2 regions of the Sinomonas flava genome follow, and region 1 is predicted to be linked to the other one. Evidence: riboswitches for the same ligand, from Rfam matches in the RefSeq annotation. Region 1 holds a riboswitch; the other holds the start of a gene.
The links. A riboswitch is a leader RNA that binds a small molecule or an ion and turns the genes downstream of it on or off. The one in region 1 is predicted to bind cyclic di-AMP.

Region 1 (15,750 bases):
CGAGCCGAGGACAACACGCTTGCCCCAGCAGGGCAGGGCGTTGGCGGAGAAGCAATCGCTCACATTGTCCTTGGCCGACGTGAGCCACGTCAGGATGCCCAGCGTCGGTGTGCCGCTGCCGCCGAAGTCGTAGGTGACTAGGAGATCGCCTGCTGTCCGGTTGAGGGCCACGCCACCCTTCGTATCAGCCGTGAAGCCTGCGGTGGGGTTCTGGCTGATTTCGAAGTCGAGGTTCGCGTTGCCGATGTTGACCAGGCGTTCCCAGCCCAAGTACAGGTAGATGTGGCCGTTGGTTCCCGTCTCGGACGCCTCGTAGAACCTCGTGAGGTCGTTCTTGTTCGGCGGGATAGAGCCGGTCACGACCGTCGCGTTCGGGTCGTCTTCCTTGGTGCCCTGGCCGAATGAGTTGTCGGTGTTGCCCGATGCCTTGTCGATGCCTGTGTTGAGGCCGGCTACGTTGGCCCAGTCCGTGTTCCCTGAGGTGTTGACGATGAGGTTCCCGTCGCCCCCTTCGAAGGAGCTGCCGCTCAGATTTGCCTGCGCCGATGTTGCCCCAGCTGTGACGAGGGCCGTCACGGCCAGACACGCACCCCAACGGGTGCGATGGATGAGTTTCATGGGGATGTGCTTTCGCGGGTTTCTTCACGAGAAGCGGTCCGGCCCCAGCTGCCGTCCGTAGGACCGCCGAAGCGGTACGTCCCAGCCATCGGCCATCATACTCACCTGTGACCTAGCTCACAATGAGCTGGGAAAACGCCTGTTATGCAATCTCTCTGGCGTCGAGGATCCGGTAGGCGTACCCCTGCTCGGCGAGGAAGCGCTGCCGCTTCGCGGCGAAGTCCGCATCGAGGGTGTCCCGTGCCACAAGCGCGTAGAACCGGGCGCCGCGGCCGTCAGCCTTGGGCCTCAGAAGCCGCCCGAGCCGCTGCGCCTCCTCCTGCCGCGACCCGAACGAGCCCGACACCTGGATCGCCACCGACGCCTCCGGCAGGTCAATGGAGAAGTTGGCCACCTTCGACACCACCAGCCGCCGCTCCTCGCCCGCGCGGAACGCGTCAAAAAGGCGCTGCCGCTCCTTGACACTGGTCGCCCCCGTGATCACGGGCGCTCCGATGCGCTCGCCGATCTCCGCCAGCTGGTCCAGGAACTGCCCGATCACGAGCAGCTGCTCGCCCTCGTGCTTGGCCACGAGCCGCTCCACGACGTCCGTCTTCGACTCGCTCGCGGCGCAGAGCCGGTACTTGTCCGCCTCCTCGGCCATCGCATACGCCATGCGCTCGTCGCGCGGCAGGTCCACCCGGACCTCGACGCAGTCCGCCGGCGCGATGTACCCCTGCGCCTCGATGTCCTTCCACGGCGCGTCGTACCTCTTCGGCCCGATGAGGGAGAACACCTCGCCCTCGCGGCCGTCCTCCCGCACGAGGGTGGCCGTGAGGCCCAGGCGCCTCCGGGCCTGCAGGTCCGCCGTCATCCGGAAGATGGGCGCGGGGAGCAGGTGCACCTCGTCGTAGACGATGAGGCCCCAGTCGTTCGCGTCCAGCAGCTCGAGGTGCGGGTAGAGGCCGCCGCGCTTGGCCGTGAGCACCTGGTAGGTCGCGATCGTGACCGGCTTGACCTCCTTCACCGCGCCCGAGTACTCGCCGATCTCGTCCTCGGTCAGCGTCGTGCGCTTGAGGAGCTCGTCCCGCCACTGCCGCGCTGAGACGGTGTTCGTCACCAGGATGAGCGTGGTCGTCGAGGACTGCGCCATCGCCGCCGCCCCCACGAGGGTCTTCCCGGCACCGCACGGAAGCACGACGACGCCGCTGCCGCCCGCCCAGAAGTTCTCCGCCGCCACGCGCTGGTACGGCCTGAGTGACCACCCGCCGCCCGCACGCGCGGACGACGCCGGCGACCCGCCGCCGTCGTGCGTCCCACCGGTGGCGTCGGTGCCGGGGGCGGCCGGCACGGTCTCGGTGAGCGCGATGGGATGCGGGGTCCCGTCCACGTACCCGGCACGGTCCTCGGCCGGCCACCCGAGCTTGAGCAGCGCCTGCTTGAGCGCCCCGCGCTGGGAGGAGTGCACCACGGTGGTCTGGGGGTCGATCCGCGGGCCCAGCATGGGGGCGATCTTCTTGGCCCGGTGGACCTCCTCGAGCACGGGGAAGTCATCCGAGCGGAGCACGAGCCCGTGCACCGGGTCCTTCTCGAGCCGCAGCCGCCCGTAGCGCGACATCGTCTCCTCGACGTCGATGAGGAGGGCGTGCGGGACGGGATAGCGCGAGAAGCGCAGGAGCGTGTCGAGGACCTGCTCGGCGTCGAGGCCCGCCGCGCGCGCGTTCCAGAGCCCCAGCGGCGTCAGCCGGTACGTGTGCACGTGCTCGGGCGCGCGCTCGAGCTCGGCGAACGCCGCGATCTCGTGGCGCGCCTCGGTGGCCTGCGGGTGGTCGACCTCGAGGAGGATCGACTTGTCGCTCTGGACGATGAGCGGTCCGTCGCCCATGCGGGCCTCCTTCCGGCGATCGCGGCGGCGGTCCGGCGCCCGCGGCCGGTCAGGCCAGCTCGACGTCGATGATCCGGTGCACGCTCAGCACGCGTTCGGTCTCTCGTTCTGGGTCGAAGACGCGCACGCGGCCGGCAGAGATCGACACTGGCCGGAGCTCCTCGACGCTCGAATTGCCGAGCGCGTCGACGATGTTCAAGCGTACCGCCCGCTTGAGCCGGATCGCCTTCTGCAGCGTTTCGATGCCCATCAGCGGAGCTGCCTCGTCCCCGTTGAGGCCGATCGGGGACTGCGTGCGCAGGATCGCGAGCTGGGCCTCCACGGTTTCGCTGTCCGGCTGCTTCTGCCGGGGAGCGGGGGTGGGGAGGGGGCTCGCCGCGGTGCGGCGCCGCAGCCGGACCACCGGGTCCAGCGACGCGTCGACGGCGGGGGAGAGCCCCAGCTCGCGGAGCACCGCGGCGACCTCGCTCGGTGAGGCATTGCTCACGACGACCGTCGGCGCGATCTGCGTCAGGCCCAGCGGGCGCGCAGCCGGGTCGGCGAGGAGGCCCGCGAGGGCTGCCTCGTCGTCGCTGGCGATGAAGCTGCCCGCACGGCCGACGCGGATCCGCCCGTGGCGCGCTGCCGTGTCGTCCACGAGGTAGGCGAGGGGCTGGGGGACCGGGGTCGACGAGTGCTCGGCGAGGAAGGCGTGGATCGACGCCCCGTCCTCGCCGGCATCGAGGGCCCGGCGCAGGCTCGCGGCAGAGAAGCGGTAGATCGTCGCGGGACCGCGTCCCTCGGGCACCGCCAGCAGCGCGAGGCGCCGCGCGAGGACGGGGTCGAGGTAGCCGGGCGCGACGGCGGTGAGGTCCGCCTGCAGCAGGACCTTGTCCACCCCGGCGGGCAGGAACTCCTCGAGGCACTCGCGTGCTGCGTCGAAGTCGTCCCGGAGCACGGCCTCGCCTACGGACGTGAGCGCCCCAGAGCCGGTGAAGCCCAGGAGCGCCGCCTCGCCCAGGACCATCTCGAGCAGGCCGCGCAGCCTGCGCCCCAGCCGCGGCTGGAGCCAGTCGATCCGCTGTCGCAGGGCCTCCGGCCCGGCCACCGCGCACCGGCCCCTGGCCTGCGCTGTGCCGCGCGCGCCGGACTCTGCCGCGATCTGCGCCATGACCTCGAGCACGCGGCGCCGCACGACTGGGGCGTCTGGGCGCTGGCCCTCCCCGGAGAGCGGGGAGAGCTGGTCGCTGCCCTCGGCGGACATCGCGAGGGAGGGCACCCGGTGCGTGTCGAGCCAGACGGTCGCAAGGATGAGCCACTGCTCGGGCCGCGACAGCGCGAGCCACGCCTCCGCGCCCGTGGCACGCCACGTCGAGGTGTCCGGGTCGAGGCTGAGCACGCCGGCCTCCGAGGCGAGCTCGAGGGCGAACACCGCGGGGTCCGGATCAGTGCGCAGCGCGGTCGCCAGCCGGCGCAGCTCCCTCGTGCCGACGCCGCCGGCACGGAGCGTCTCGATGGGGCGCTCGGAGGCCTCGACCGCGAGTGCGCTCACCGTCCGCAGGACGTCCCCGATCGCCCCGAGGGCGGCGTTGCGGCGGAGCGCCTCGGTCGTCGTCGTGGTCTCCACAGGGGGCGGCGTGAGCGAGAGCCCGGGCACGATCCTGCCCCCGCGCAGCGCGAGGCCTACCGGGCGCGGAAGCTCCACGTGCTCGTCGTCGAGCGGGACCAGGAGGCCGCGGGAAAGGAGCCAGTCCACCGGGTTGTCGGTGCGGCGGCCGGGGCGGATGCGGGCGAGCGCGTGAGGCACCGCGCCCACCGGCCAGTTCTCGAACTTCGCCAGGACCTCGGCGGTCCGCGGCGGAGCGCCCTCGAGGGCCTCCGGAAGCCCCGCCCACCGCTCGAGGGCGTACGCGGCCGCGATGTGGTGTTCCACAGGCTGCTGCTGGACGGCGCCGGGGATTGCGTTCACGATCGCGGCGGCCCGGTCCGAGAACAGGGCCGACGCCGTGGTCAGGTCCGTGTAGGAGCGGCCGAGCCCGGCCGGGTAGCTTCCGAGCACCTCACGGATCCTGGCGACGGGCAGGTAGTAGCGGCGCCGGCTCCCGGAGGCCGAGTGGATGGTGTCCGGCGGGTCCGCACGATAGATGAGGGCGAGCTGGGAGAGGGCGGCCAGGACGGACTCGAGAGTCCCCAGCGTCGCGTTGCCCACGGCGTGGCGGAGCTCGACGGCGCTTCCGCTGCGGCCCTCGTCCTCGTTGGTGGTCAGAACAAGCGCCTCGAGCACCTGGAGCTCGGGCTTGGACAGCCCTTCAAGGGCGCGCTGCAGGCTGACCCTCGCGCAGGCCCGCGCGGCGAGCGCTGCGAAGTCCGGCACCCCAGGCATGATGAGGTCCGGCCGTGCCGCGAACAGGTGCCTCAGGGAGTCGTTGCCCCGTGCGGAGAGCTCTTCGGCGAGCGCGCGGATCGAGGACATCTCAGCGCCGCTTCCTCTCGAGGACCGTCCAGACGACGGCCGCGGCCATGATCAGGAAGGCGACCGGCAGCCCGTACAGGGCGACCGAGGCGACCCATGGCGGCGCCGCACTCCCGGACGCCGCCAGGCCGAGGGTCACCGCCCAGGCTCCCAGTGAGACCACCGCGAGGACTCCGCCGACCACGGTGAGGAGGCGCAGCCGTCCGCGCACGTCGTCGTGCATCCCCGGGCCCGCCCCTGCCGGTCTGTCGGCGGGTCCCCCGTCCGAGTGAGAAGGCACCATGGCCTAAACCTAACAGTGAGTTGCCCGGCCGACGGGCAAGGGGCCTACTTTGCGCGCGTGAGCCAGTAACCTAGGAGCAGTACAGCAAGCGCCCGTGACGGGCCCGGGCAGGCCTCTGCGCCCGCCGACCCGCCGTGCCACGGCGGCGCTTTCCTTCGAGTCCTCACAGATGGGGGTTGTGGCAGTGCCCACTGGCAAGGTCAAGTTCTTCGACAAGGCGAAAGGCTTCGGCTTCATCGCCGGCGACGACGGTCAGGAGGTCTTCCTGCCGGGGTCCGCCGTGCCCGCCGACGCCGAGATCAAGACCGGGACGAGGCTCGAGTACGGCATCGCCGACGGCCGCCGCGGGCCGCAGGCGCTGTCCGCGAGGGTCCTCGAGAAGCTGCCCTCCGTCGCCCGGGCCAAGCGGATGCCGGCCCGTGAGCTCGCCCCGATCGTCCAGGACCTCGTCAGCGTCCTGGACAACCTCTCCGGCCAGCTGTCCAAGGGCACGTACCCGGACAAGGGTGCCTCCATCGCCGCCGTGCTCCGCCGGGTCGCGGACCAGCTCGAAGCGTAGACATGGCCGACGCGAGGAGAACCGCCCCGAAGGGCCTGCCGACCACCGCCGATGGCATCCCCATCTGGCGGATCGGCAAGCCGGATGCCTTCCTGGCCGCCGCCGTGGGTGAGGCGCGCGCGGCCCTCGCCGACGTGGCCCGTCCCGAGGACATCGGGGAGCACGTCGCGGCCAAGAGCGAGGGCGAGCGCGTGGTCACCCACCTGTTCGAATCGCTGCTGCCGGGCTACCGCGGCTGGCAGTGGTTCGTGACGGTCGCGCGCACCTCCCGCTCCAAGGTGGTGACCGTGAGCGAGGTGGGCCTGGTCCCGTCCAAGGACTCCGTCCTCGCTCCCGAGTGGGTGCCGTGGGCGGACCGCGTGCGCCCGGAGGACCGCGCCCGCGCCGAGGCGGAGGCCGCCGAGGCTGCCCCGGCTCAGCAGGCGCATGACGGCGACGGCTCGCCTGAGGCTGAGGGCTCGCCTGCCGAGGCCGGACCGGAGGGCGGCTCCGAGGAGGCCGCGCCTGCCACCGAGGACTGAGCGGCCCCGACCCCGACGGACGGCGGGCCCCCACCTGCGAAGGTGGAGGCCCGCCGTCGTGCGTCGGAGGGTGCTCAGCCCTGGAGCTGGCCCACGATCCAGTCGATGGACTGGGTGAGCTTGGTGACGTCGTCCGGCTCGATCGCCACGAAGGTGGCGATGCGCAGCTGGTTGCGGCCGAGCTTGCGGTACGGCTCGGTGTCCACGATCCCGTTGGCGCGGAGGACCTTGGCGACCTGCGCGGCGTCGACCGAGTCGTCGAAGTCGACGGTCGCGATGACGTTCGAGCGCTCCTCGGGGTCGGCCACGAACGGCGTGGCGAAGGCGGAGGCCTCGGCCCAGGAGTAGACGCGGCCCGCGGAGTCCGCAGTGCGCTTGGCGGCCCAGTCGAGGCCGCCCTGGCCGTTGAGCCACTCGACCTGGGCGTTCAGGCCCACGAGGGTCGTGAGGCTGGGCGTGTTGTACGTCTGGTTCAGCTTCGAGTTGTCGATTGCCGTCTTGAGGTCCAGGAAGTCCGGGATCCAGCGGCCTGAGGCCTTGATCTCCTCGGCGCGTTCGAGGGCGGCGGGAGAGAACAGCGCGAGCCAGAGCCCGCCGTCGGACGCGAAGTTCTTCTGCGGGGCGAAGTAGTACACGTCGCTCTCAGAGACGTCGACGGCGAGGCCGCCCGCGGCGCTCGTGGCGTCGATGACGACGAGCGAGCCGGCGTCGGCGCCTTCGACCCGCTTCACGGGGGCGGCGACGCCGGTGGAGGTCTCGTTCTGCGGCCACGCGTAGACGTCGACGCCGGCCTCGGCCTTCGGGGAGGGGCGCGTCCCCGGCTCCGAGGTGATGATCGAGGAGCGCTCGAGGAACGGCGCCTTGTCCGTGGCCTTGGCGAACTTCGAGCCGAACTCGCCGAAGGAGAGGTGCTGGGCCTTGGCGCGGACGAGGCCGAAGGAGGCGACATCCCAGAACGCCGTCGAGCCGCCGACGCCGAGGACCACCTCGTAGCCCTCGGGCGCGGAGAAGAACTGCTTGAGGCCCTCGCGGACGCTGCCGACGAGGTTCTTGACGGGCGCCTGACGGTGGGAGGTGCCGAGCAGCTTCTCACCCGCCGCCGCGATCGCGTCGACCTGCTCTCGGCGGACCTTGGATGGACCTGCTCCGAAGCGTCCATCGGAAGGCAGGAGTTCGGCGGGGATCTGAAGCTGGCTGGATTCGGCCACGGTGAAGCCTCCTTGTGGGTCAGGGTGGAGGCGGAGGCCGTGCCCTTCGCCCCGGGTCAAGTCTGCCGCACCGGCATTGGTGTCGCGAACCATTGCGCCCGGGAGTCCCCGTCTAATCTGAGCGGTTCAAAATAAGCTAGAATTGCGGCAGCGACGCCGTCCGCACCGCCCCACCGCCCGAGGAGCTCGAAGCACCGCATGTCCGACCTCATCGACACCACCGAGATGTACCTGCGCACCATCCTCGAACTCGAGGAGGAGGGCATTACCCCACTGCGCGCGCGCATCGCCGAGCGGCTCCGCCACTCCGGCCCCACCGTCTCCCAGACCGTGGCCCGCATGGAGCGGGACGGCCTCGTGGTCGTCTCGGGCGACCGGCACTTGCAGCTGACCCTCGACGGCCGCAGGCGGGCGGTCGAGGTCATGCGCAAGCACCGGCTCGCGGAGCGCCTCCTCTCCGACGTGATCGGGCTGGACTGGCCCTACGTCCATGACGAGGCGTGCCGCTGGGAGCACGTCATGAGCGAGCGTGTCGAGCGCCGGCTCTACGAACTGCTCGGGCGGCCCACCGAGTCGCCCTACGGGAACCCCATTCCCGGCCTCGAGGCACTGGGCGGCACCCCTTCTGAAGGGTTCGCCGACGGCGTCGTCACGCTCGTGGAGGCGATGGACACCTATGCCCCGGGTTCCCGGGTGGTGGTGAGCCGGCTCGCCGAGCCCATCCAGGTGGACCCGGAGCTGCTGGCCCAGCTCGACGAGGGCGGCATCCGTCCGGGCGCCAAGGTCGCCCTCGAGCGGGTGGGGGACTACATCTCGGTGCGCGTGGCAATGGTCGACGGCGCGCTGGAACTGCCGCTCGAGGTTGCGGCACACGTCTTCGTCTCGGTGGCATAGCTGGCCCGCCAGCCGCGTAGTTACTGGGGAGTCGCACAAGGCCTCACACAAGAGGACAAAACCTCTACTCGGTGGAGTAAACCGTTCGACGCCAATTCCGTGTGAGCTTCCTCTCACTAAAGGTCACGAAAGCGTTACATCGGGTTTGAGTTCCTCTATGCTGGAAGACAAGCGCCGAGACTTCGGCGTGATCCCAGCCGCACGCCGAGCTCTGCCAGCGGACCGGGATGCAGCAATCCAAGGCAGAGGCGGGGGAACCACCAGCGGCGGCCGAGGCCGCCTTGGGGTGAAGCCCGCAGCACGCTCGGGACACTGGCATGCAGGATCCATCCGTGGATACCCGTGTGCCCAGACCCGTGCGGCTGGGCCGAGTCCGGACTCTCTGGCTCGAACCCGACAGCTAACTTCGCAGGCGCTTGACGAGAGAGGGAATTCGCTTGAGCCAGCAAGCTGTCCGCGGTCGACGTCGCGCCCAGTCGCCGTCGTTCGCTGATGTCGACCATGCCGCGGGCCTCCGCCCGCGGGACGCCAGTAGGCGCGGCCGCCGCGCCGCCGAGCGCCAGAGCCCCGTCCGCCAGCTCGCCGAGATCGCCTCGGTTGCCGGGGTCGGGCAGAAGGCCGGGGTCGCGCTCGCCGCGACGGGCCTTGTCCTGACCGTGACGGTCCCCACCGCCACCGGTGCCATCGAGGCCGGCGCCGCCTCGAAGGCTTCCCAGGTCGTCGACACGGCCGTCCTGCCTGAGGTCACGGCGCCCGAGGACGCCCCCGTCGCCTTCAGCCGGGCCTCCGTGGGCAGCGCGCTCAACCCCGACGGCCAGCTCCAGCAGATGCTCACGGCCGAGTCCGCCAAGGGTGTCACTCCCGCCCAGGCCCAGCACTCCCTCGGCGCCCCCCTGGACTCCATGGTGAAGTCCTCACCGTTCGGCTACCGCGTGAGCCCCATCAGCGGGTGGGCCGGCGAGTTCCACCGCGGGCAGGACTTCGCGGCCCAGTGCGGGACCGCCGTCAAGGCAGCCGCCGGCGGAACCGTGACCTTCGCCGGATGGCACCCCTACGGCGGCGGGAACCGGGTCGTGATCGACCACGGCAACGGGCTCGAGACCACCTACAACCACCTCTCCTCGTTCTCGGTCTCGGTGGGCCAGAAGGTGGACCGCGGGGCGCTCATCGCCCTCAGCGGCACGACCGGTGCCTCCACCGGATGCCACCTCCACTTCGAGGTGATGGTCAACGGCGACGTCGTCGACCCCAACGGCTGGCTCTGAGCCGCGTTAGCGGCCCTCTCCTGCCCTCCAGGGCGCGTGCTTTCGGGCGCGCGCCCTTCGTCGTGTCCTTTTCGTGACCCTCGATAAACACACCGTGATCCGAATGTGACATATGGTCCGGTGTCCTGTAGGGTCGTTCCTGTTCCAGCTCCTACCAAGTTGGAACATTCGGAGGGAATGCCTAGCTCTGCCACTCTCCGAAGCCGTTCGCACACACCGCTTGGCAGAGGCGGGGGAACCACTTTTGGTCCTCCTCAGGGAGGGCCTTGGGGTTAAGCAGCCCGGCGCGAGCCGGGAGGCCGGATACTTCCAATCCGAACCCGACAGCTCACCTCGTAGGCACTGGGAGAGGCTACTTCTGTGTCGTCACGCACCATGACTGCGCGCCATCGCGCCGTACCGGTCCGCACCCGTCCGCTCGAGGCTGTCGCGCAGGCAGTGTCCGACAATGCAGGCACCATCGGCCGCCAGGCGGCCGTCATCGCCGCGGCGTCCGGCCTGATCATCAGCGCCGGGCTCCCCGCGCAGGCTGCAGAAGCCCAGCGCGAGGCTTCCGCCCTCTCCGACGTGGCCAGCACTGCTGTGCCGAGCGTCGTCGCGTCCACCGATGCCCAGGTCTCCTTCGAGCGCCCCGCCGTTGAGTCGGTCGCCGCGCCCGTCGTCGAGCCCGTCAAGACCCAGTCCACCGCTCCGGCCGCGCAGACGCAGACCGCTACCGCGCAGGCCGCGGTCGCGACGAAGTCGTCGCCCGCTGTGGACGCCACCGTGAACGCCGCCGGCTCGAGCCTCGCGGCGATCGCCTACACGGGCATCGGCCACCCCTACGTCTGGGGCGGCAACACCCCTGCTGGCTGGGACTGCTCGGGTTTCACCCAGTGGGTCTACGCCCAGGCAGGCATCAGCATCCCGCGTGTCCAGGCATGGAGCATCATGCGCCAGACCGCCACTCCGGCCCCCGGTGACCTCGTGGTCCAGAACGGCGGCGCCCATGTTGGCATCTACGTCGGCAACGGGATGATGATCAGCGCGCTCAACCCCTCGCAGGGCACGCTGCTGCACGCCGTGGCCGCGACCGGCTCGTCCGTCTTCTACACCCTCAGCTGAGAACCATCCACTTCCGGGCGCGGCGGTGACCCCCGCTGCGGCGCCCTCCGAGGGCCGTCCCCCTGCGGCCTGAGGGACACGAGAGAGAGAACTCACCCGTATGACCACCCGTGCAGGAATCGGGCGCCACCGCGCCGACAACACCTCCTCCCTTGCCATCATCGCCAAGGCTGTCACCGAGAACGCCGGCGGTGTCGGACGTCAGGCCGCCGTCATCGCGGCTGCCAGCGGCCTCGTCCTGACCAGCGGCGTCGCCGCCAACGCTGCTGAGGTCTCGTCCCAGCGCGAGGCGTCGGCCCCGGTTGCCCTCGAGGTCGAGAGCGCCGTCCAGGCGCCGATCTCGGCCGAGACGACGGCCGCCGTCACCTTCGAGCGTCCCGCCGTCGAGTCCGTCGCCGCCCCGGTCGTCGAGAAGCCGGCCCCGGCCCCCGTCGCCCAGGCTGCCCCGCAGGCCCCGGCTCCGGCTCCCGCCAAGGTGCAGGCCGCGGCCAGCACCGCGGTGCAGGCCCCCGCCCCGGCCCCCGCCGCCGCGAGCGGCCAGGGTGCCGCCATCGCCGCCGCCGCGTACGCCCAGCTGGGTGTCGCCCAGGACTGCACGATGCTCGTGACCAACTCGCTGGCCGCCGTCGGCATCCACTACCACGGCTGGCCGGCCGGCTACCTCTCCCTCGGCCGCACGGTCAGCGCCGCCGAGGCCCAGCCCGGCGACCTCGCCTACTACGCCAACGGCGGCATGGGCCTGGCCCACATCGCCGTGTACGTCGGCAACGGCATGGCCGTCCACGGCGGCTGGAACGGCGGCACCACCGCGCTGTTCAGCGTGAACGTGGGCTCCGGCCCGGTCTTCATCCGCGTCGGCGGCTGACCCACACGACACCGCACTCCCGGGCACTGCGAACGGCCCCGGGAACGCGCGCCTCAGGCGCCCCATACCGCGAGGAATGGGGCGCCTGAGGGTTTAATCCGCCGTCGGCCAGCACATGACGCGCGGGTGAACTTCGGCCGACGGTTGGGGCGCCGCATGCCGTCTGTTCGTCTAATCACGCAACCGTTCAGTACGCTTGGAGAGTCGATCCAGCCCGGCTACGCACAGGGCAGCCGGCCCTGTGCCCCTGACCGGGTGCGGCCGTGAAGAGGAACGCGCATGCGCACACTCGTTCTGAATGCTGGTTATGAACCGCTCGCGGTGGTCACGTTCCGCCGCGCCCTCGTGCTGGTGCTCGCCGGGAAGGCGAGCGTCGTGGCGGAAGACGGCGATCCAGTCGTCGGACCGCGCGAAGTGCTGGGGCGCCCGTCCGTGATCCTGCTGAACCGGTACATCAGGCCCCGCCGGACCTACACGACCGCCGTCAGCAGACGCGGAGTGCTCCGACGGGACGCGCATGCCTGCGCGTACTGCGGCAAGTCAGCCCACACCGTCGACCACGTGCTCCCGCGCTCGCGCGGCGGAGCGGACTCGTGGGAGAACCTGGTGGCCTGCTGCCTGCGGTGCAACAACGTCAAGGGCGACCACACGCCCGCGGAGATGGGGTGGAAGCTGCGCTTCAGCCCCTCTCCGCCCGTCGGCGTGGTCTGGCAGATCAAGGAACTCGAGAAGCCGGCAGCCCAATGGAGCCCGTTCCTCGTCCCGGAGTCGGCAGCCTGAGCCAGGAAGCCCCTCCGCCGTTCGACGCCGTCGTCCTCGCGGGCGGCCGCGCCACGCGCCTCGGCGGCTTCCCCAAGCCACTCCTGGTCTTCGAAGGAGCCACCCTCCTCGAGCGCGCCCTCGCTGCGGTCTCCGCCGCCCGGCAGGCCGTCGTCGTGGGCCCGGTCCCGGACGCCGTCGGCGCGCCGCCAGCGGCGCGCTACGTCCTCGAGGAGCCCCGCTTCGGCGGCCCGCTCGCCGCGCTCGGCGCCGGAGTCGCGGAGCTGGAGCGAGGCGCACGGGACGGTGCAGTGTGGGTGGTCGTGCTCGCGGTCGACGTCCCCCGGTCCGCCGATGCGGTGCCCCTCCTCCTCGACGCAGCGGTGGGCTCCGCGCGGGAGGCGGCCGCTGCCGAGGGCGGGCGGGGGCCCGACGCGATCGTCGCGGAGGACGACGCCGGGCGCCTCCAGCCGCTCCTCGGCGCCTACCGCCGTGGTCCCCTCACGCAGGTGCTCGCCGGACTCGCCCGCGACGGCGGGCTCGCCGACCGCCCGATGCGGGACCTCGTTGCTAGGCTGGACCTGCTGCCCCTGCGCCTCCCAGCAGGCCTCTCCGACGACGTCGACACGTGGGACGCCGCGGAGCGCTGGGGCATCGGACGCCCGGATGCCCCGGGCGGGACGGCACGGCAGGAGGACCTGTGATGACTGAGCCCTCGACAGCGGGCGGGCCGGAGGGCGGCCGCCAGGACGGTGCCCCGGACCAGGACGCGGTGCTGCGGACCTGGTGCGCCGAGCTGGCGCAGGCGCTGGGGCTCGAGATCGACGTCGACATCGATGCCGTCCTCGGACTGGCCGGGGTCGCGGCGCATTCGATCGTCCGCCCGGCCGCGCCTCTGACCACGTACCTCGTCGGCTACGCGGCGGGCCTCGCCGCCACCAGCGCCGATGCCGAGCTGGGCCCGGAGGCCGAGACCCCCGGTGAGATCGCCCTGCGGCTGGCCAAGGCACACGGGACGGCCGGGACCGAGGGATGACGCCCGGCCCGCAAGCGGCCGATTCCCACCACGCGCTCCGGCACTCCTGGGCCGAGGCCCGGGCGGCAGCGGCCGCCGCGGCAGGCCCGCTCCCGCCGTCGTCCGCCCCCCTTGCACGGGCCTCGGGCCGCACGCTCGCCGGGGACCTGGTGGCGCTGCGCGACATGCCGCACTACGCCTCGTCCGCGATGGACGGGTGGGCCGTGTCCGGAACCGGCCCGTGGATCCTCGCCGAGCCGGGCGAGCCGCTGCACGCGCACCAGGCGAGCACCATCGTGACCGGCGGCGCGCTCCCGCCCGGTGCGCGCGCCGTCCTCCGCCGCGAGCACGGAGAGGTGGTCCCGGACGACGACGGCCTCCCGCACCTGCGCCTCGGCCCCGCCGCGCCGCCCGGCTCGCCGTCCGGCGGCGCGGACATCCGGCCCGCGGGGGAGGAAGCCCGCGAGGGCGAGGTGCTCCTTCGCTCCGGCACAGATCTCGGCCCGGCGCAGGTCGCGCTCGCCGCGCTCGCCGGCTACGACGAGGTCCCCGTCACGGGCCGCCCCCTGGTCAAGCTCGTGCGCACCGGCGGCGAGGTCACCGAGGCGGGCCTGCCCGGGCCGGGCCGTGTGCGGGACGTGTTCAGCTATCTCATCCCGCCCCTTGTCGAGGCCTACGGCGGGATCCTCGCCGCCCACGAGAAGATCGGCGACGGTGCTGACGAGTGGGCGGCGGCGCTCGCTGACACGTCCTCCGCCAGCGGCGCGCCCGGGGAGCACGACGACGACGCCCCGCCGGCCGACGTCGTGATCACGACGGGCGGCACCGGGCTCGGCGGCTCGGACTACTTCCGTGCCACGGTCGCCGAGCTCGGCGGCCGGCTCCTCATCGACGGCGTGGCCATGCGTCCGGGCCACCCCACGGTGCTGGCCGAACTCCCCGACGGCCGCTTCTTCCTCGGCCTGCCGGGCAACCCGCTGGCCGCCGTCGTCGGGCTCGTGACGGTTGGCGAGCCGCTGTTCGCCGCGCTGTGCGGGCGGGAGCCGCTCGCCGCCGTCGAGCTTCCCTCGGGGGAGGCGTTCGAGGCTGAGCTCAAGCGCACCCGGGTGCTCCCGTTCCGCCGGATGTACGGCATGGCCTCTCCGGCCACCGGCATCGGGTCGGGCATGCTGCGCGGGCTCGCGCGCGCGGACGGCTTCATGGTCGTGCCTCCGCACGGGCTCGAGCTCGCCCAGCCGGTGGCGTGCCTGCCCCTGCCGTGGGGCCGGACCCTGGACACGCCGGCCAAGCCTGCGGCCGCGAAGGGCAGACGGCGCTCCGTGGCGGCGAAGGAGCCCGTCGACTGGAGCGGCCTGGACGCTTGACCGCGCCGCTGCCCGCATCGTGGGCGGCGATTCGCCTTCTCCTGTGGCGTACAGCACGATGGTGCCATGACGCACGACTCGCCGGTGACGGACATCAACGAGGATTCCCTGCACGTCGAGGCCCCCGAGACGGCGGCCGCCGGGCTGAAGGCGGTGACGGTCGCCCTCCAGCGCGGGCTCGAGCAGGCCGGCCCGTGGCGCACCGCCCGTTCGTTGCTGCGCATCAACCAGCGCGGCGGGTTCGACTGCCCGGGCTGCGCCTGGCCTGAATCCGACGGCAAGCGCAAGACCGCGGAGTTCTGCGAGAACGGGGCGAAGGCAGTCGCGGAGGAGGCCTCGGTCTCCGCCGTGACGCCCGAGTGGTGGGAATCCCACCCGATCGAGACGCTGCGCGACAAGACGGACTACTGGCTCTCCAAGCAGGGGCGCATCACCGAGCCCGTCGTCCTGCGCCCGGGCGACGACCGCTACCGCCGCATCTCCTGGACCGAGGCGTTCGACCTCGTGGGCGAGCACATCCGGGCCACGACGCCGGACCGCTGCGTCTTCTACACCTCGGGCCGGACGGCCAACGAAACCGCCTTCATGTACCAGCTGTTCGCCCGGAGCCTCGGGACGAACAACCTCCCCGACTGCTCCAACATGTGCCACGAGTCGTCCGGCTCTGCCCTCAACCCCACCATCGGGATCGGCAAGGGCACGGTGTCCCTCGAGGACATCCACGAGGCGGAGCTCATCCTCGTCGTGGGGCAGAACCCCGGCACCAACCACCCCCGCATGCTGTCGGCCCTGGCCGAGTGCCGTGCGAAGGGCGGGAAGGTCGTGGCCGTGAACCCGCTGCCCGAGGCCGGCCTCCTGCACTTCAAGGACCCGCAGAACCTCTCGGGCTACGTCGGCGAGGGCGCGACGATCTCGGACGAGTTCCTGCAGATCAAGGTCGGCGGCGACCTCGCGCTGTTCCAGGCCCTCGGCCACCTCC
Region 2 (15,750 bases), on a different contig from region 1:
ACTTCGGCAGCAAGAACGAGCTCGTCGCCCAGCTCCTCGAGTACGGGATGGCGCTGCTCATGCACGCCCTGCGTCCCGGGCACGCGCAGGCACGGGGTGACCTCGGCGCCACACGGGGTGACCTCGGCGAGGTGCGCGGGATGGTCGAACGGGCCTTCGGCTTCATCGAGGCGTACCCGGCGTTCGTGCGGCTGTGGATGGGCGAGCAGTGGCGGGCGGACGGCGCCTGGCAGCCGGTTCTCAGCGGGATGCGGGCGCGGGTCCTGGCCGAGATCCGCGCGGCCTTGGAACGGCTCGCTGCCCGCAGGCATCCCCGCGAGGGGCAGGACCTCGACATGGTTGCCCTCGCGGTCTTCGGCGCGGCATTCGTGGTCGGCACCGACAGGGCGGCCGACGGGGCGCGCCCGCTGGGACCCTCTGTCGAGGCGGTCGTGGGCGTCGTCGCGGGGGCCTTCGAGGCGCCCGACCAGGCCCGCGCCGCGCCACGAAAATCCACATCACACCAGTAACAGCAGAAACTCTGGTGTCCGCTCCACAATGGAAGCATGCCGGCCGCGAAGTCCCGTTTCCTGCCCCTGCGCACCAGCGCCCGGGCGACGCTCTGGAGCGCCGGCGCGGCCGCGGCGCTCGCGGCGGCGGCCGCGCTGACGCTCGACGGCGGGCTGGCTTCGCTGGCTCTGCTGGGCACGGGAGCGTTCATCGCTTCCGCCCTGTACGCGGTGCTCGCGATGTCCCGCTACGTGGTGGCAGGCGTGGCCGCTGCGGGATCCGCCCTCGCGATCGGAGCGGGCCTCGCGTTCCTCCGGCTCATCGGCCTCGCCTGGGACACGGACCCGACCGTGGTCACGTCCGTCTCCAGCCGCGATGCCGACCCGTTCTTCCTGGGCGCGCTGGCTGCCGGCGCAGTCACCCTCACGGTGCTGCTCGGCGGTGCCGTGTGGCCTGAGGCCCGCCGTACAGCACGCTCCCCACGCCGGCCCGCGACGCGCCCCGAGCAGCGCCCGGGCGGCACGGCGACCCGTCCCGGTCCCGGCCGGATCCCGGCCAGGACCGCAGCGCGGCCCGCACCGGTTCGCACCGCCGTCGCCGCGGCTCCGCGCCGCCCGGGCCGGGCGGCGTCGTCAGCGGTCAGCCCCTCTTCTTCGCGCGCGGCGCGGCGAAGTGCGTGAGCCGGGCGTCCTGACCGTCGAGTTCGGCCCACGGCGTCTCGGTCTCGAGCACGGCGAGGCCGGTGGTGGGGAAATGGCTCGCGGCGTCCATGTAGGCCTCGTGCTCCGAGTCCCGGGACGCGAGGCGCAGGACGAGGTCCTGCACCCCGGGCATGTGCGAGATGACCAGCAGCGTGCGCACGGTCTCCGGGACGTGGTTCACGACGGCGAGCATGCGGGCGGCGCTGGCGGCGTACAGGCCTGACTCGAGCTTGGGCGTGGGGGCCTTGTCGCCGAGCTCCTCGCACACCCACGTGCACGTCTGCCTCGTGCGGAGCGCCACCGAGCAGAGGATGAAGTCCGGCACGATGTGATGCCTGAGCAGCCACCTCCCCGCCTCCGGGGCGTCGGCGTGCCCGCGCTCCGCGAGCGGCCTGTCGGCGTCCGCGACACCGACTGGCCACGCCGCCTTGGAGTGACGCAGGACGACGAGGCGCTTGAGGTGGTGCTTGCTCACGCCACTAGCCTACGGGCCGCGGCGGGCGGAGCCGGCACCTGCCAGCTCCCACTCCGGCAGCGGCTAGATGGAGTACTCGGGCGCGGCCCAGACGATGACCTCGGGGTGCTCGTAGAACCGGTAGCCCTGCCCGCGCACGGTGCGGACCGTGTTCGCCAGACGGCCGAGCTTGGACCGCAGGCGGCGGATGTGCACGTCGATCGTGCGCTCGTTCGGGATCTCCTCGGCGTTCTTCCAGAGGCCCTCGAGCAGCTCGTCACGGCTCACGGTCCGCGTCCCGTTCTCCACGAGGTAGTTCAGGAGCTCGAACTCCTTGAACGTCAGGTTCAGGGTCTCGCCGTCGAGGTGGACCTCGCGGCGGGCGAGGTCGATGAGGACGCCGGCCGGGCGGGCGTCCGACTGCGGGGCCGGACGGGGCTCGGGGCGCTGCTGGCGGGCCGCGATGGTCGGGTCGCCGAAGGTGGACCGCACGACGTCGAGCGAGGAGCCGGGCGCGGAGGCTGGCGCCACCGCGACCGCCGCGTAGCTCTCGACGCCCTCGACGAGGTTCTGCGCGTACGCACGGATCTCCTGGGCGATGCGCGCGATCGAGGTGCCGGCCGCGGCGGCCTGCTGCTCGGACAGGCCCACGTAGAGGACGAAGCCGTGCGCGACGTTGTCCGGGGTGACCGCCCGCACCGGCTCAGGCCCGGCGGGGACGACCGCGGTGGGGGCGGTGATCGGGGCGTAGTCCTCGGCCAGGGAGCGGAAGGGCTGGGCGGGCCGCAGCCCCTGCTGGGCTGCGGGGTGGGCCGGAGCATCAGCCTGGCCGGGGAAGCGCGAGCCGAACGGCTGCCGGTGGCCCGGCTGGGACTTCTGGGCGTTGCGGACAGAGATGTGGACGTAGCCGGAAGCAACAGACATGGATCAGACCTCGAGAGAACTAGCCGTGAAGGCTTCGAATGCGGAGCAGATCGCCCGCGTGGGAAGGTGCTGCCCGACGCTGGGCGGAGGAACGACTGGGGCTAAACGCTGGGGTGGTGCAGTCAGCTCGACATTCGACAACAGCACGGCTCGAGGCTGGCTGGTGAGCCAGCGAGGGCTACTGCGGCTGCAGGTGCTGTTGAGTCTTTGTTCACACTGAGAGTGTGCGGCGTAACAATGCCTACAGGCAAGTAACAATGCCATTTTCATCTCACATGGTGAGATAAGCGAGGCCTTTGTGATCAGCATCACGATTCGGCGCAGGCCTGTTATGAATCAAGATTTTCACAGTTTCGGGGAATAGCCGTGTTCTCATCGAAGGATCTTCGACGAAAGGACGTCTCCCGTTCATCTTTTGTTGAACTAGCCCGAGTCTCACAATGTGGACGGTTGTGGACGTGTGCCGGAGCCCCGGCTCCGTCAGGTAGACAACCGACCCTTCGGTCAGCTAATGCCGACACAGAATCTGCCGTTATCCAAATGTGACAATGGCGGAAGCTTCCCGTACGGTATATGGGTGCCCGCAGAACGGCGGGTGCCCACGGGACCCGCTCGCCGAACTCTGCCGGCGGCCCGTTGCGTTCAGTGCAAGGCAGAGACGGAGGACCCACTTGGCGGCCGCGCCCGCTCTCCCGAGCGGAGGTGCGCCCTTGGGGTGAAGCCCATGCCCATCGGCAGGGCCGGATGGCTCGCATCCGAACCCGACAGCTAACTTCGCAGGCGCCAACGAGAGGCCCATCCGCTTTGAGCAAGTCCCCCTTCCGCGCTGCCCCGCGCCCTCATGGCCGCCGCCGCGCCTTCGACCACTCCTCCCCCCTCGCCCGCATTGCCGCGTCCTCGGGCGCCAAGTCCGGCAGCGCCTTCGACAAGCTCGGCCACCGCAGCGCCGTCGTCGCACTGTCCCTCGGCCTGCTCGCGGTCGCCGGAGGCGGCGCGGCAGCCACGGCCAACGTGAACGGCCTGGCCCGCACCTCGTCTGTCGAGGCCAGCATTCCCGAAGCCTCGGGCGATTCGATCGCCCAGTCGATCGCCGCCAGCCCCACCGAGCAGGCGGCCCTCCGTGCTGACGCCGCTGCTTCCAAGGCCGCGGCCGAGCAGGCCGCTGCGGACAAGGCGGCTGCCGAGAAGGCCGCCGCGGACCAGGCTGCCGCTGCCAAGGCTGCCGCCGACCAGGCATCGGCGGACCAGGCTGCCGCTGCCAAGGCTGCCGCCGACAAGGCTGCCGCTGACAAGGCAGCAGCGGACAAGGCGGCCGCCGCGCTCGCCGCCCAGCCCGTCGATGACCCCGCGGGCGCCAAGGCGTACGCCGCGAGCCGCCTCGCCGCCTTCGGCTGGGGCCAGGACCAGATGAGCGCCCTCGAGACCCTCTGGACCAAGGAGTCGGGCTGGAGGACCACCGCGACCAACGCCTCGAGCGGCGCGTACGGCATCGTCCAGTCGCTCCCGGGCTCGAAGATGGCGAGCGTCGGCGCCGACTGGCAGACAAACTACCGCACCCAGATCGACTGGGGCCTGAACTACATCAAGTCCCGGTACGGCTCCCCCGCCAACGCCCTCGCCTTCCACCTCGCCAACAACTGGTACTGATCACCAGCTGGCAGTGACCGGCCGCCCGAACGGCGGCCGCAGGGGGACGACGCACGACGGCGCCGCCCACCTCCCCGCGAGGCGGGCGCCGCCGTCGTGCTCGGCAGGACGCCCGGGGGTCAGCTGCTCGAGCCGGTGGTCCCGCCCGGGGCTGAACCGGCGACGCCTGAACCGCTGGAGCCTGAACCGCTGGAGCCCGATCCGCCTTGGGTTGTGGCATCCGGTGCCGAGGTCGCGCTCACGGTGAGCGCCGAGAGTCCGTCCTTGAGGGCCGTGATGCCCACAGTCTGGCCGGCGGCGAGGCTCGACGACGACCCGGACGATGCGCCTGACTGGGACCCCCGCTGGCTGCGGCCCGCCGTCCGGCTCAGGTACTCGGTCTGGGCGGTCAGTGCGTAGGTCTGCTGGAACCCGTCGGCGCTCTTCACGGTCACGGATCCCGACGACACCGCAGTGATGGTGCCGGTCTGCATGACCATCGTCACGTTCTGGCTGTCCCGCAGCACGGCGTACTCGCCGTGCAGCACCTGTCCCATGGTGCCGGCGCTCATGCCGGCGGGGCCGAAGCCGTCCGGCGCCGCACCGTCCTGAGCACTGCCGTCCTGGCCGAAGCGGGACTGGCCCCCCGTGCCGGGCTGACCGCCCGCACCCGGCTGGCCCACGCCGCCCTGCGCGCTTCCTGCGCCGCTGGTGGAGCCGGTCGCCGCATACACGGCGGCCCCGGCACCCGCCGCGAGCACGACGGCGATGCCGGCTGCGGCAGCCCCCTTCTGGGTCCGGGACATCCGGCGCCGGCCCGGCCCCTGGGGAGGAGCGGCGCCCCAGCCGGCCGCGGGCTGGCCCTGCTGCGGGGCCGGGGCACCCCATCCGGCGGCGGGCTGGGCGCCCTGCTGCCACGCGGCGTCGTGCGTCCCTGCCGGCACGCTCGGCTCGACGGAGGGCCGCGCCTGCTGGCCCGGCCGGTTCGGGTTCTGGCCTGACTGGGTGGGGCCGGGTTCGTGGGGCCGCTGCTGGTCTTCGCCGGACATTGAATCCTCCTGGGGTCGTGGTGTCCTGCTCCCAAGAGTTCGTTCCGTCCCTGTGGCGACGCTGTGCCGCCCTGCAGGACTGGCTGTGACCGGGGATAGTCTGGTCAGCGCGGGCCTCCACAGCTCGCTCAAAGCTGAGGCTCAGGCTGGGACTAAACCGTCACGGGAGGCTGGAACCATGGCAAGCCCCTTCTCCGTCAACAATCTGCCCGCCCTCACACACCCCGACGGGACCCCGATCCGCGCCCTCGTGGTGGACGACGAGCCGAGCCTCGCGGACCTCATGAGCATGGGGCTGCGCATGGCCGGCTGGAGCGTGCAGATCGCCGGGGACGGGCCCTCAGCTGTCGCCGCCGCGCGGGACTTCCGCCCGGACGTGCTGGTACTGGACGTCATGATGCCCGGCTTCGACGGCGTCGAGGTGCTCGGCCGGATCCGCCAGTTCATGCCGGAGGTCCCCGCGCTGTTCCTGACCGCGAAGGACGCGGTCGAGGACAGGATCACGGGCCTCGCCGCGGGCGGGGACGACTATGTGACGAAGCCGTTCAGCATGGAGGAGGTCATGCTCCGCCTGCACCGCCTCGTGCAGCGCTCGGGCGTCGCGGCGCAGGACGACGCCGAGCTCGTGGTCGGAGACCTCGTCCTGAACACGGACACGCGCGAGGTGACCCGCGGCGGCGAGGACATCCAGCTCACCGCCACCCAGTTCGAACTCCTGCGCTACCTGATGGAGAACCCCAAGCGAGTCATCAGCAAGGCCCAGATCCTCGACCGGGTGTGGCAGTACGACTTCGGCGGCCAGGCGAACATCGTCGAGCTGTACATCTCCTACCTGCGCAAGAAGATCGACGTCGACCGGCCCCCCATGATCCACACCGTGCGCGGCGCCGGCTACGTCATCAAACCAGCCGACGGGTGATGGCCTCCGTGGGATCCCTCTCCGCCGCCGAGCCGCGTCCCGGGCACAGCTGGCGCAACCCGGACACGTGGCACCTGCGGACCAAGCTCGTCCTGGCCACGATGCTGCTGCTCGTGGTGATCTGCTCCGTGGTGGGCACGCTCCTCTACGCCTCCATGGACCGCGTGCTCACGCAGCAGCTCGACGCGCAGCTCGCCCAGGCGAGCCACCGCGCCGCCGAGTTCGGCTCCCCGAGCGGCTCCGCGGGCACCCGCCCCGACCCGCTCGAGGCCCGAGGACAGGGCGCCGGCACCCTCAACGCGCGCGTCGCCGAGGGCAATGTGGCCGTCGGCGGCCTCATCTCCGCAGACGGCAAGCGGCTCTCCCTCCAGCAGTCCGACGCCGTGAAGCTCGCCTCGCTGCCCGTCTCGTCCCAGCCTCCGGGCGACAACAGCGGGCTCGGCGCCACGACCGCCGTCGACCGCAGCCTCAGCGTGGGCGAATACCGCCTCGTCGCGGTCCAGACCGCATACGGCGACGTGGTGGTGACCGGGCTGCCGCTCGCCCAGAAGCAGGCCACCCTCGGCTCCCTCGTCCTGACAACGCTTCTCGTCTCGCTCGGGGGGCTCGTGCTCGTCGGGCTTCTGGGGACGTGGATCATCCGCCGCACCATGAAGCCGCTCGAGGAGCTCTCCCGCGTCGCGGGGCAGGTCGCCCAGCTCCCACTCGACGCCGGCGAGGTCGCCCTCGCGGTGCGGGTGCCGGCGTCGGCCGCCCATCCCGGGACCGAGGTGGGGCAGGTGGGGAACGCCCTCAACCGGATGCTCGACAACGTTGCGGGCGCGCTCGAGGCTCGGCAGGCCTCCGAGACGCGCGTCCGCCAGTTCGTAGCCGACGCGTCCCACGAGCTGCGCACCCCGCTCACCGCGATCCGCGGGTACACGGACATGCTGAAGATGACCGAGCCCCTGACGGAACAGGGGACGGAGTCGCTCGGGCGGGTCGAGTCCCAGTCGCAGCGCATGACCCGGCTTGTCGAGGACCTCCTCACGCTCGCCCGGCTCGACGAGGGCCAGGCCCTCAAGCTCGGTCCGGTGGACCTGACGCAGCTGCTCGTCGAGACGGTCACAGACCAGAAGGTCATCGCCCCGGACCACATCTGGCGGCTCGACCTGCCGGACGAGCCGCTCGAGATCAGGGCGGACGGGGCGAAGCTCCACCAGGTCTTCGTGAACCTGCTCTCCAACGCGCGCAAGCACACCCCGGCCGGGACGACCGTGACCGCCTCCGTAGGCCGGTCCGCCCGCGGCGAGGCCGTCATCACGGTGGTCGACGACGGCCCGGGAATCCCAGCGGAGCTGCAGGCGCGCGTGTTCTCGCGGTTCGCCCGGGCCGACCAGGCCCGCACCGCGAGCGGAGGCGAGGGGTCCACCGGGCTCGGCCTCTCGATCGTGGAGGCGATCGTCGCCGCACATGGAGGGACGGTCGAGCTGACGTCGCGGCCGGGGCGGACGGAATTCGCCGTGTACCTGCCGGCGGCTTAGGCGGGTCAGCCCGAGGCCTGGGCGGACTCCGGCTGGGACGCGTCCGCGCGGGGCGCGGCCTCCCGGCGACTGGGCCGGGTCGCCATGAAGGTGCCGGCGAGGACCAAGAGGGCCCCGATGACGATGGGCACGGTCAGGGGGTCGCCGTGCAGGCTCACCCCGAGCGCGAGTGCCACGACCGGGTTGACGTACGCGATCGCGGTGGCGCGCGCCGGGCCGGCCTCCGCGATGAGCCGGAAGAACAGCAGGAACGCGACCGCCGTGCACAGCAGGCCAAGAAGGGCCAGCGAGCCGACGGCGTTCGCGGACGGCACTCGGGCCGGCCAGGTCAGGGCGGCGAACGGCGCCGAGACCACGGCGGCGACGCTCAGGCACACCGCGGTCATCGGCAGCGCGGGCACGTCGCGCAGCTTCACGGCGGCGATCTGCGGCGCGACGGCGTAGCCGACGGCGACGAGCAGCATCTCGGCGATGGGCCACGGCCCGGACGCCTGCATCCCGCCTCCCCCGAGGAGCGCGACTCCGCCGACCGCCACGACGAGGCCGATGATCCGCAGGCCCCCGATCCGCTTCTCGAGGCCGATCCCCCGCGCCACGACGAGGGCGAGCACCGGCGCGAACGCGATGAGGAGCCCGGCCAGCGAGCTCGTGATCGACCGCTCCGCGTCGCTGAGCAGGAACCACGGCCCCACCATCTCGAGCAGTGCGAAGGCGAGCACGGGCCAGCGGTGCTCCCACACCGTCCGCAGGCCCCTCAACGCGAACGGCAGGAGCACGACGGCGCCGATCGCCGTCCGCGCGAACACCACGACGGCGGGGCTCACCTCTGCGACGGCCTCGCGGATAAGCAGGTACGGGACGCCCCAGATCAGGCTCATGGCGGCGAAGAGCGCCCAGGTGCGGCGGGTCATGCCGCGCCCCCGGCGAGGCGGATCGTGCTGGTCACCCGACCACGATAGGACCCGCCACCGACAGCCGTAACCATTCGGGCCTGCCCGAATCCGAGCGGTGCGGGGACGCGGGTGCCAGCGCTCACAGTTCCGCCACAGGATGACGCTAAGGCGGTCACAAGCGCGCCCGCGAAAGTCGTAGGCATGACGCTCACGGACCCCACCACAACGGCCTCCGCCGCTGACCCAGCCCCCAGAGCAGGCGAGCCGACCGCGCAGGCGGCCGGCGGCGTCGTCCTCCCGTCCGCCGCCTCCCGGCTCCGCCCCGGCACCGCGATCGCGACGGCCGCGCTCGACGCCGCCGGCATCCCGGTCCTCGACGTCACCATCCCGGTGTACAACGAGGAGAAGGACCTCGAGGAGTGCGTGCGGCGGCTTCACGCACACCTGGGCGCGACGTTCCCGCACGGCTTCCGGATCACGGTCGCGGACAACGCCTCGACGGACGGCACGCTCCGCGTCGCCGAGCGGCTTGCCCGGGAGCTCTCGGAGGTCCGAGCGGTGCACCTGGCCGAGAAGGGCCGCGGCAATGCCCTGCGGACGGTGTGGCTCGCCTCGGACGCCCCGATCCTGGCGTACATGGACGTGGACCTCTCGACCGACCTCAACGCCCTGAGCCCCCTCGTCGCCCCGCTCCTGTCCGGCCACTCCGACCTTGCGATCGGCACGCGGCTGGCCCGGACGTCCCGCGTGGTGCGCGGCCCGAAGCGCGAGTTCGTCTCGCGCTCCTACAACTTCCTGCTCCACTCGCTCATGGGCGCCGAGTTCTCCGACGCGCAGTGCGGCTTCAAGGCCATCCGTTCCGACGTGGCCCAGCAGCTCCTCCCCCACACTCTGGACTCGGCGTGGTTCTTCGACACCGAGCTCCTGGTCCTCGCCGAGCGCTGCGGGCTGCGGTGCCACGAGGTCCCCGTGGACTGGACGGACGACCCCGACTCGAAGGTCGACGTCGTCCGGACGGCCCTCGACGACCTCCGCGGGATGTACCGGCTCACGAAGGACACGGCCCGGGGACGCATCCCCCTCGCCCAGCTCCGCGGGGCCCTCGCGCGCGGGCCCCTGCCTGCCACCGTCCCCGCGCCCGACGCGGGCGGCAGGGGCGGCCTCCTCGGCCAGCTCGTGCGTTTCGGCGCGGTGGGGGCCTTCTCCACGATCGCCTACATGGCGCTGTACCTCCTGGGCCGCACCTTCCTCGACCCGCAGTGGGCCAACTTCGCCGCCCTCCTGATCAGCGCCATCGCGAACACGGCCGCCAACCGGCGCTTCACCTTCGGCGTGCTCGGCCGGGCGCGCCTCGCGACCCACCACCTCGCGGGCCTCGCCGTCTTCGCCCTCGGCTGGGCCCTCACCTCAGGCTCCCTCGCCGGGCTGCACGCGCTCACGACGCCGGAGCGCTGGCTCGAGCTCGCGGTCGTCACCGCCGCGAACCTCGCCGCGACGGCGCTCAAGTTCCTGCTCTTCCGCCAGTGGCTGTTCCGCCGCCCCGCCTGGCCCGCGGGATCTGACCTCCAGGACGTGGCTCCCAGAAGGTGACCTCCAGAAGGTGACCCCCAGAAAGACCGAAAGGCTTCTCCCCATGACCGCATCCCTCACCCCCGACGCCCCGGCGACCACGCCGTCCGGCCAGCGGACGGCGCCGGGTTCCTCCCGCCGTCGTGCGCGCAGCTGGCCCGACTGGCGCCGTGTCGCCTTCGGCGCGGACCAGCCGCGCTGGGTCCGCCCGTCCGCCGCGGCGCTCCTCGTCGCGACGGCCTTCACCTACCTCTGGAACCTCACCAACTCCGGCTGGGCCAACGAGTTCTACGCGGCCGCGGTCCAGGCCGGCAGCAAGGACTGGACCGCGTGGTTCTTCGGCTCGATCGACGCCGCCAATGCCATCACCGTGGACAAGCCGCCCGCGGCGTTCTGGCTTCCCGGGCTCCTGGGTCGGCTCTTCGGCTTCACCTCCTTCACCATGCTCCTGCCCGAGGCGCTCATGGGCGTCGCGGCCGTGGCCCTGCTGTACGCGGCGGTCAAGCGGGTGAGCGGGCCGGCCGCGGGCCTCATCGCCGGTGCGGCGCTCGCGGCCACCCCCGTCGCGGCGCTCATGTTCCGGTTCAACAACCCGGACGCGATGCTCACGTTCTGCCTCGCCGCCGCGGCCTACATGACCGTCCGCGCGATCGAGAAGGCCGGGTGGACGTGGCTCATGGGCGCGGGCGCGCTGGTCGGCCTGGCGTTCCTGACCAAGATGCTCCAGGGCGTCATCATCGTCCCGGCGCTCGGCCTGGCCTACCTGTGGGCCGCCCCGACCACGCTGCGGCGACGCCTGGTGCACCTGTTCGGCGCGCTCGGCGGGATCATCGCCGTCGCCGGCGCCTACGTCCTCGCCTTCACGCTCACGCCCGCGAGCGCGCGTCCCTACATGGCGGGCTCGCAGACCAACAGCTTCCTCGAGCTCACCTTCGGGTACAACGGGCTCGCGCGCATCTTCGGCAACCGCGCGGGTGGCGGACAGGGCGGCTTCGGCGGCGCGGCTGCCAGCGGCGGCCCGGGCGGCGGCAACGCGGGCTTCGGAGGGACCGCGGGGATCCTGCGCATGTTCGGCACGAGCTTCGGCGCCGAGATCTCCTGGCTCCTCCCCGCGGCGCTCATCCTGCTGGTCGCCGGCCTCTGGTTCACCCGCCGCGCCGTCCGGACGGACCGCGTCCGCGCCTCCCTCATCGTCTGGGGCGGGTGGACGCTGCTGACCGCGGCCGTCTTCAGCTTCATGACCGGCACTGTCCACCCCTACTACGCGATCGCCCTCGCCCCCGGGATCGCCGGCGTCGTCGGCATCGGCTCCGCCGAGCTGTGGCGCGGCCGGGCCTACTGGCCCTCCCGGATCATGCTCGCGGTCACCGTGCTCGCCACGAGCATCTGGACCGCAGTGCTCCTCGGCCGAGACGCTTCGTGGCTGCCCTGGCTGCGGGTCGTCATCGTGGTCATGGGCGTCGTCGCTGCCGTGGGCCTCCTGGTCCGCGTCGACCGGATCAAGGTCGGCGCGATCGCCGTCGCCGTCGCGGCCCTGCTGGCCGGCGGCCTGGGCACCGCCGCATTCACGGTCGCCACGGCCTCGGTGGGCCACAGTGGAGCGATCCCCACCTCCGGCCCGTCCGGCGGCGAGGGCTTCGGCGCCGCACGCGCCGGCTTCGGCCAGGCTCGCGACCGCATAGGCACCGACGGCGCGGCGGCGGACGCCAGCGGCCAGGCGGAAGCCGGTGTCGGCAACCCCGGCGGCGGCGGCGGCCCCGGCGGCACGTCCGCTTCGAGCGAGGTCGTCGCGCTCCTGCAGCAGACCACCACCAAGTGGTCGGCCGCGACCAACGGCTCCAACTCGGCGGCCGCCCTCGAACTCGCGTCCAACACGAATGTGATCGCGATGGGCGGCTTCACCGGCAGCGACCCGTACCCGAGCCTCGACCAGTTCAAGGCTCTCGTCGCCGACGGCGAGGTCACCTACTACATCGCCGGCGGCGGCACGGGCGGCGGCTTCGGAGGCCGCGGCGGCGGCACCGACACCTCGGCGATCGCCCAGTGGGTCGAGGCGAACTTCCAGGCCCAGACGGTCGGCAGCACCACCGTGTACAGGCTGGTGGGCTGATGGCCGTCGATTCCTCCTCCCATCTGGGGGTCATCTCCTGGAGGTCACATCCCGCGGGTGCGCACGACGGCGCCCGGCCGGCCGCCGCGGCCGGTGCCGTGCGGCGGCGCGCCGAGCTCGGCGTCGTGCTCGCCGCGATCACCGCCCTCTACGTGTGGGACCTGGGGGCGAGCGGGTGGGCCAACGCGTTCTACTCGGCGGCGGCCCAGGCCGGCAGCCAGAGCTGGGAGGCGTTCTTCTTCGGTTCCTCGGATGCGGCGAACTCGATCACGGTCGACAAGCCGCCCGCCGCGCTCTGGATCATGGGCCTCTCGGTCCGGCTCTTCGGGCTCAGCCCGTGGTCGATCCTCGTCCCCGAGGCCCTCATGGGTGTGGCCACGGCGTGGATCCTGTACCTCGCGGTGCGGCGTGCCGCCCGCCCGGCGACCGGGAGCGACGGTGCGGCGCACGCGGCGGGGCTCCTCGCCGCCGTCGTGCTCGCCCTGACCCCCGTCGCGGCGCTCATGTTCCGCTTCAACAACCCCGATGCGCTCCTCGTCCTGCTCATGACGGCGGCCGCGTACGCGACGATCCGGGCCATCCAGGGCGGGCACGCCCGGTGGCTCCTGGCGGCAGGCGCCCTGCTGGGCCTCGGCTTCCTCGCCAAGCAGCTGCAGGTGCTCCTCGTGGTGCCGGGCTTCGCGCTGGCGTACCTGTGGGCGGCGCCGCAGGGTCTCGGGAAGCGGCTTCTCCATCTGGGCGGAGCGCTCGCGGCGATGGCAGCCGCCGCCGGATGGTGGATCGCAGCGGTCGAACTCGTCCCCGCGAGCGCACGGCCCTACATCGGCGGGTCCCAGACCAACTCGATCCTCGAGCTCACCCTCGGGTACAACGGCCTCGGGCGGCTCAGCGGCAACGAGGTCGGCTCGGTGGGCGGAGGCAACGGGTGGGGCCAGAGCGGGCTGCTGCGTCTGTTCTCGTCCTCGTTCGGCGGGCAGATCGCCTGGCTCCTGCCCGCGGCCCTCATCCTGGGCGCTGCCCTCCTCTGGGCGGGTCGGCGGGCGCCGCGCACTGACGCGGTGCGCGCCTCGGCGATCGTGTGGGGCGGGTGGGTCCTCGTCACGGGGCTCACGTTCAGCCTGATGGAGGGCATCATCCACGAGTACTACAGCGTGGCCCTGGCCCCCGGGATCGCGGCCCTCGTGGGCCTCGGGTCAGCGGTGCTGTGGCAGCGGCGCCGCGGCGCGTTCGACGGCGCCGCCCTCGCCGCGGCCATCGCGGCCGCCGGCCTCATGGGCGCGACACTCCTGGGCCGGGCCAGCGGCTTCGTGCCGTGGCTCGCGTGGGTGGTCGCTGCCGCCGGTCTCGCCGCGGCCGCCGTGGTGCTCGCGGGGGCCGTCGGGCTGCGGCTCCCGGGGTGGGCCGGGCGCACGACGGCGGCACTCGCCGTCGTGGGCGCCCTCGCCGGGCCGCTCGCATTCACGCTCCAGACGGTCGGCACGCCGCACTCGGGAGCGATCGTGACGGCGGGGCCCTCCTCCGGGTTCGGGCCAGGCGGCGGCCAGCGCGGAACAGCGGCCGGTGCGTTCGCCGGGCGCGCCCAGGGCGGGCCCCCCGCCGGGCAGGGCGCTTCCGGCGGTGCCACAACCGGCTTCGGTGGGGGCCGCGGAGGCGCGGGCGGGCTCCTGGGCGCGACCACGCCGTCGTCCGAGCTGGTCACCGCCCTGACAGCCGACGCGTCCGGGTACACGTGGGCGGCAGCCGTCGTGGGCTCCAACAACGCAGCTGGGTACCAGCTTGCGACCCAGCTGCCCATCATGGCCCTCGGCGGGTTCAACGGCACGGACCCGAGCCCCACCCTCGCCCAGTTCCAGCAGCTCGTCGCGGACGGGAAGGTCCACTGGTTCATCGCCGCGAACATGATGCAGGGCAGCTCGGGTTCCGATGCCGCCCGCGAGATCGCGGCATGGGTCGAGGCGGACTTCCCGGCCCAGACGATCGGGGGGACGACCGTGTACCGGCTCGGCTGAGCTCTGCCGCAACGGCGGCAGTGGCGGCTACGGTGGGCCCATGGCGGATTCCGAGATCCTGCACGTGGACGGCCCCGACGGCGTTCGGGAGGTCAAGCTGAGCAGCCCCGACAAGGTGCTCTGGCCCGGCGTCGAGGGCGGTGAGCCCCTGACCAAGCGCGACCTCGCCCGGTACCTCATCGCGGTGGCGCCGGAGTTCCTGCGGCTCAATGGCGACCGGCCGATGACGCTGCAGCGCTTCCCCGAAGGGATCGACGGCGAGGAGTTCTTCTCCAAGCGGCCGCCGCGGGGCGCGCCGTCGTACCTGCGGACGGTCACGTGCACGTACCCGTCGCACCGGCGCCACGACCAGCTCGTGTTCGACGAGGCCGCCGCGCTCGCGTGGGCGGCGCAGATGGGAACGATCACCTTCCACCCGTGGCCGGTGCGCACGGCGAACCTGGACAACCCCGACGAGCTGCGGATCGACCTCGACCCGCAGCCCGGACGGGGATTCGGCGATGCGGTCACCGCGGCGCTGGCCCTCCGGGAGGTCATGGCGGAGGCCGGGCTCACCGCCTACGCGAAGACCTCGGGCAACAGGGGCGTCCACGTCTACGCGCGCATCCGGCCCACGCACGAGTTCCAGCACGTGCGGCACGGCGTCATCGGGATCGCGCGCGAACTCGAGCGGCGCATGCCGGACCTCGTGACCACGTCCTGGTGGAAGGAGGAACGCGGCGAACGGGTCTTCGTCGACTTCAACCAGGCCAACCGCGACCGCACGATCGCCGCGGCCTATTCCCCCCGGCCCCTGACGCACGCGCCCGTCTCGACCCCGCTGGCCTGGGACGAGCTCCCCGACGCCGACCCGCGTGCCTTCACCGTCCGCACAGTTCCCGGGCTCCTGGCCGAACGGGCCTGCCCGTGGGCGGACATTGACGCGGCGCCGGGCGACATCGCGGGCGCCCTCGCCCTGTGGGACGCGGACCTCGAGCGCGGGCTCGGCGAGCTCAACTTCCCGCCGGACTACCCCAAGATGCCCGGCGAGCCGCCGCGGGTGCCACCGAGCAAGCGCAAGGCAGACCGCGCCGACGAGGACTACTCGGCGCCCAAGGCGGAGCGCGACGCCGAATGGGGCACCGCGATCGCTCCCCCGTACGGACCGATGCTGGCCAAGCCGGTCAAGAAGCTGCCGACCGGCGAGTACCTCTACGAGCCCAAGTGGGACGGCTTCCGCTCGATCGTCTGGCGCTCCGGAGACCGGGTGGAGATCGGATCGCGCAACGGCCTCCCCATGACGCGCTACTTCCCCGAACTCGTGCAGGCCTTCGTGGCGAACCTGCCCGACCACTCGGTCATCGACGGCGAGATCATCCTCGTGGACCCGGACACCGGCGACCGCCTCAGCTTCGACGCCCTCCAGCAGCGCATCCACCCCGCGGCCTCCCGCATCGCCAAGCTCAGCGCCGCCACGCCTGCGAGCTTCGTGGCCTTCGACCTGC

Region 2: another riboswitch for cyclic di-AMP. It lies ahead of ABD298_RS16830 (aggregation-promoting factor C-terminal-like domain-containing protein); the one in region 1 lies ahead of ABD298_RS15465 (M23 family metallopeptidase).

Annotation. Positions count from the first base shown of each region.
Region 1 covers NZ_BAAAQW010000010.1:74,982-90,731, forward strand. The annotation lists gene ABD298_RS15425 (prealbumin-like fold domain-containing protein) at 1-618, opposite strand, end outside; gene ABD298_RS15430 (DNA repair helicase XPB) at 761-2,482, opposite strand; gene ABD298_RS15435 (helicase-associated domain-containing protein) at 2,532-4,934, opposite strand; gene ABD298_RS15440 (hypothetical protein) at 4,936-5,217, opposite strand; gene ABD298_RS15445 (cold-shock protein) at 5,402-5,776, shown strand; gene ABD298_RS15450 (DUF3027 domain-containing protein) at 5,779-6,297, shown strand; gene serC (phosphoserine transaminase) at 6,372-7,505, opposite strand; gene ABD298_RS15460 (iron-dependent transcriptional repressor DtxR) at 7,704-8,399, shown strand; cyclic di-AMP (ydaO/yuaA leader) riboswitch at 8,618-8,830, shown strand; gene ABD298_RS15465 (M23 family metallopeptidase) at 8,837-9,664, shown strand; cyclic di-AMP (ydaO/yuaA leader) riboswitch at 9,856-10,020, shown strand; gene ABD298_RS15470 (C40 family peptidase) at 10,040-10,768, shown strand; gene ABD298_RS15475 (NlpC/P60 family protein) at 10,869-11,633, shown strand; gene ABD298_RS15480 (HNH endonuclease) at 11,913-12,413, shown strand; gene mobA (molybdenum cofactor guanylyltransferase) at 12,377-13,096, shown strand; gene ABD298_RS15490 (DUF6457 domain-containing protein) at 13,096-13,428, shown strand; gene ABD298_RS15495 (molybdopterin molybdotransferase MoeA) at 13,425-14,771, shown strand; gene ABD298_RS15500 (FdhF/YdeP family oxidoreductase) at 14,838-15,750, shown strand, end outside.
Region 2 covers NZ_BAAAQW010000012.1:103,169-118,918, forward strand. The annotation lists gene ABD298_RS16810 (TetR/AcrR family transcriptional regulator) at 1-509, shown strand, start outside; gene ABD298_RS16815 (hypothetical protein) at 546-1,169, shown strand; gene ABD298_RS16820 (SixA phosphatase family protein) at 1,129-1,665, opposite strand; gene ABD298_RS16825 (winged helix-turn-helix domain-containing protein) at 1,729-2,568, opposite strand; cyclic di-AMP (ydaO/yuaA leader) riboswitch at 3,172-3,366, shown strand; gene ABD298_RS16830 (aggregation-promoting factor C-terminal-like domain-containing protein) at 3,373-4,215, shown strand; gene ABD298_RS16835 (hypothetical protein) at 4,335-5,243, opposite strand; gene ABD298_RS16840 (response regulator transcription factor) at 5,422-6,162, shown strand; gene ABD298_RS16845 (sensor histidine kinase) at 6,171-7,685, shown strand; gene ABD298_RS16850 (DMT family transporter) at 7,691-8,596, opposite strand; gene ABD298_RS16855 (bifunctional glycosyltransferase family 2/GtrA family protein) at 8,780-10,168, shown strand; gene ABD298_RS16860 (glycosyltransferase family 39 protein) at 10,212-12,257, shown strand; gene ABD298_RS16865 (ArnT family glycosyltransferase) at 12,257-14,266, shown strand; gene ABD298_RS16870 (ATP-dependent DNA ligase) at 14,307-15,750, shown strand, end outside.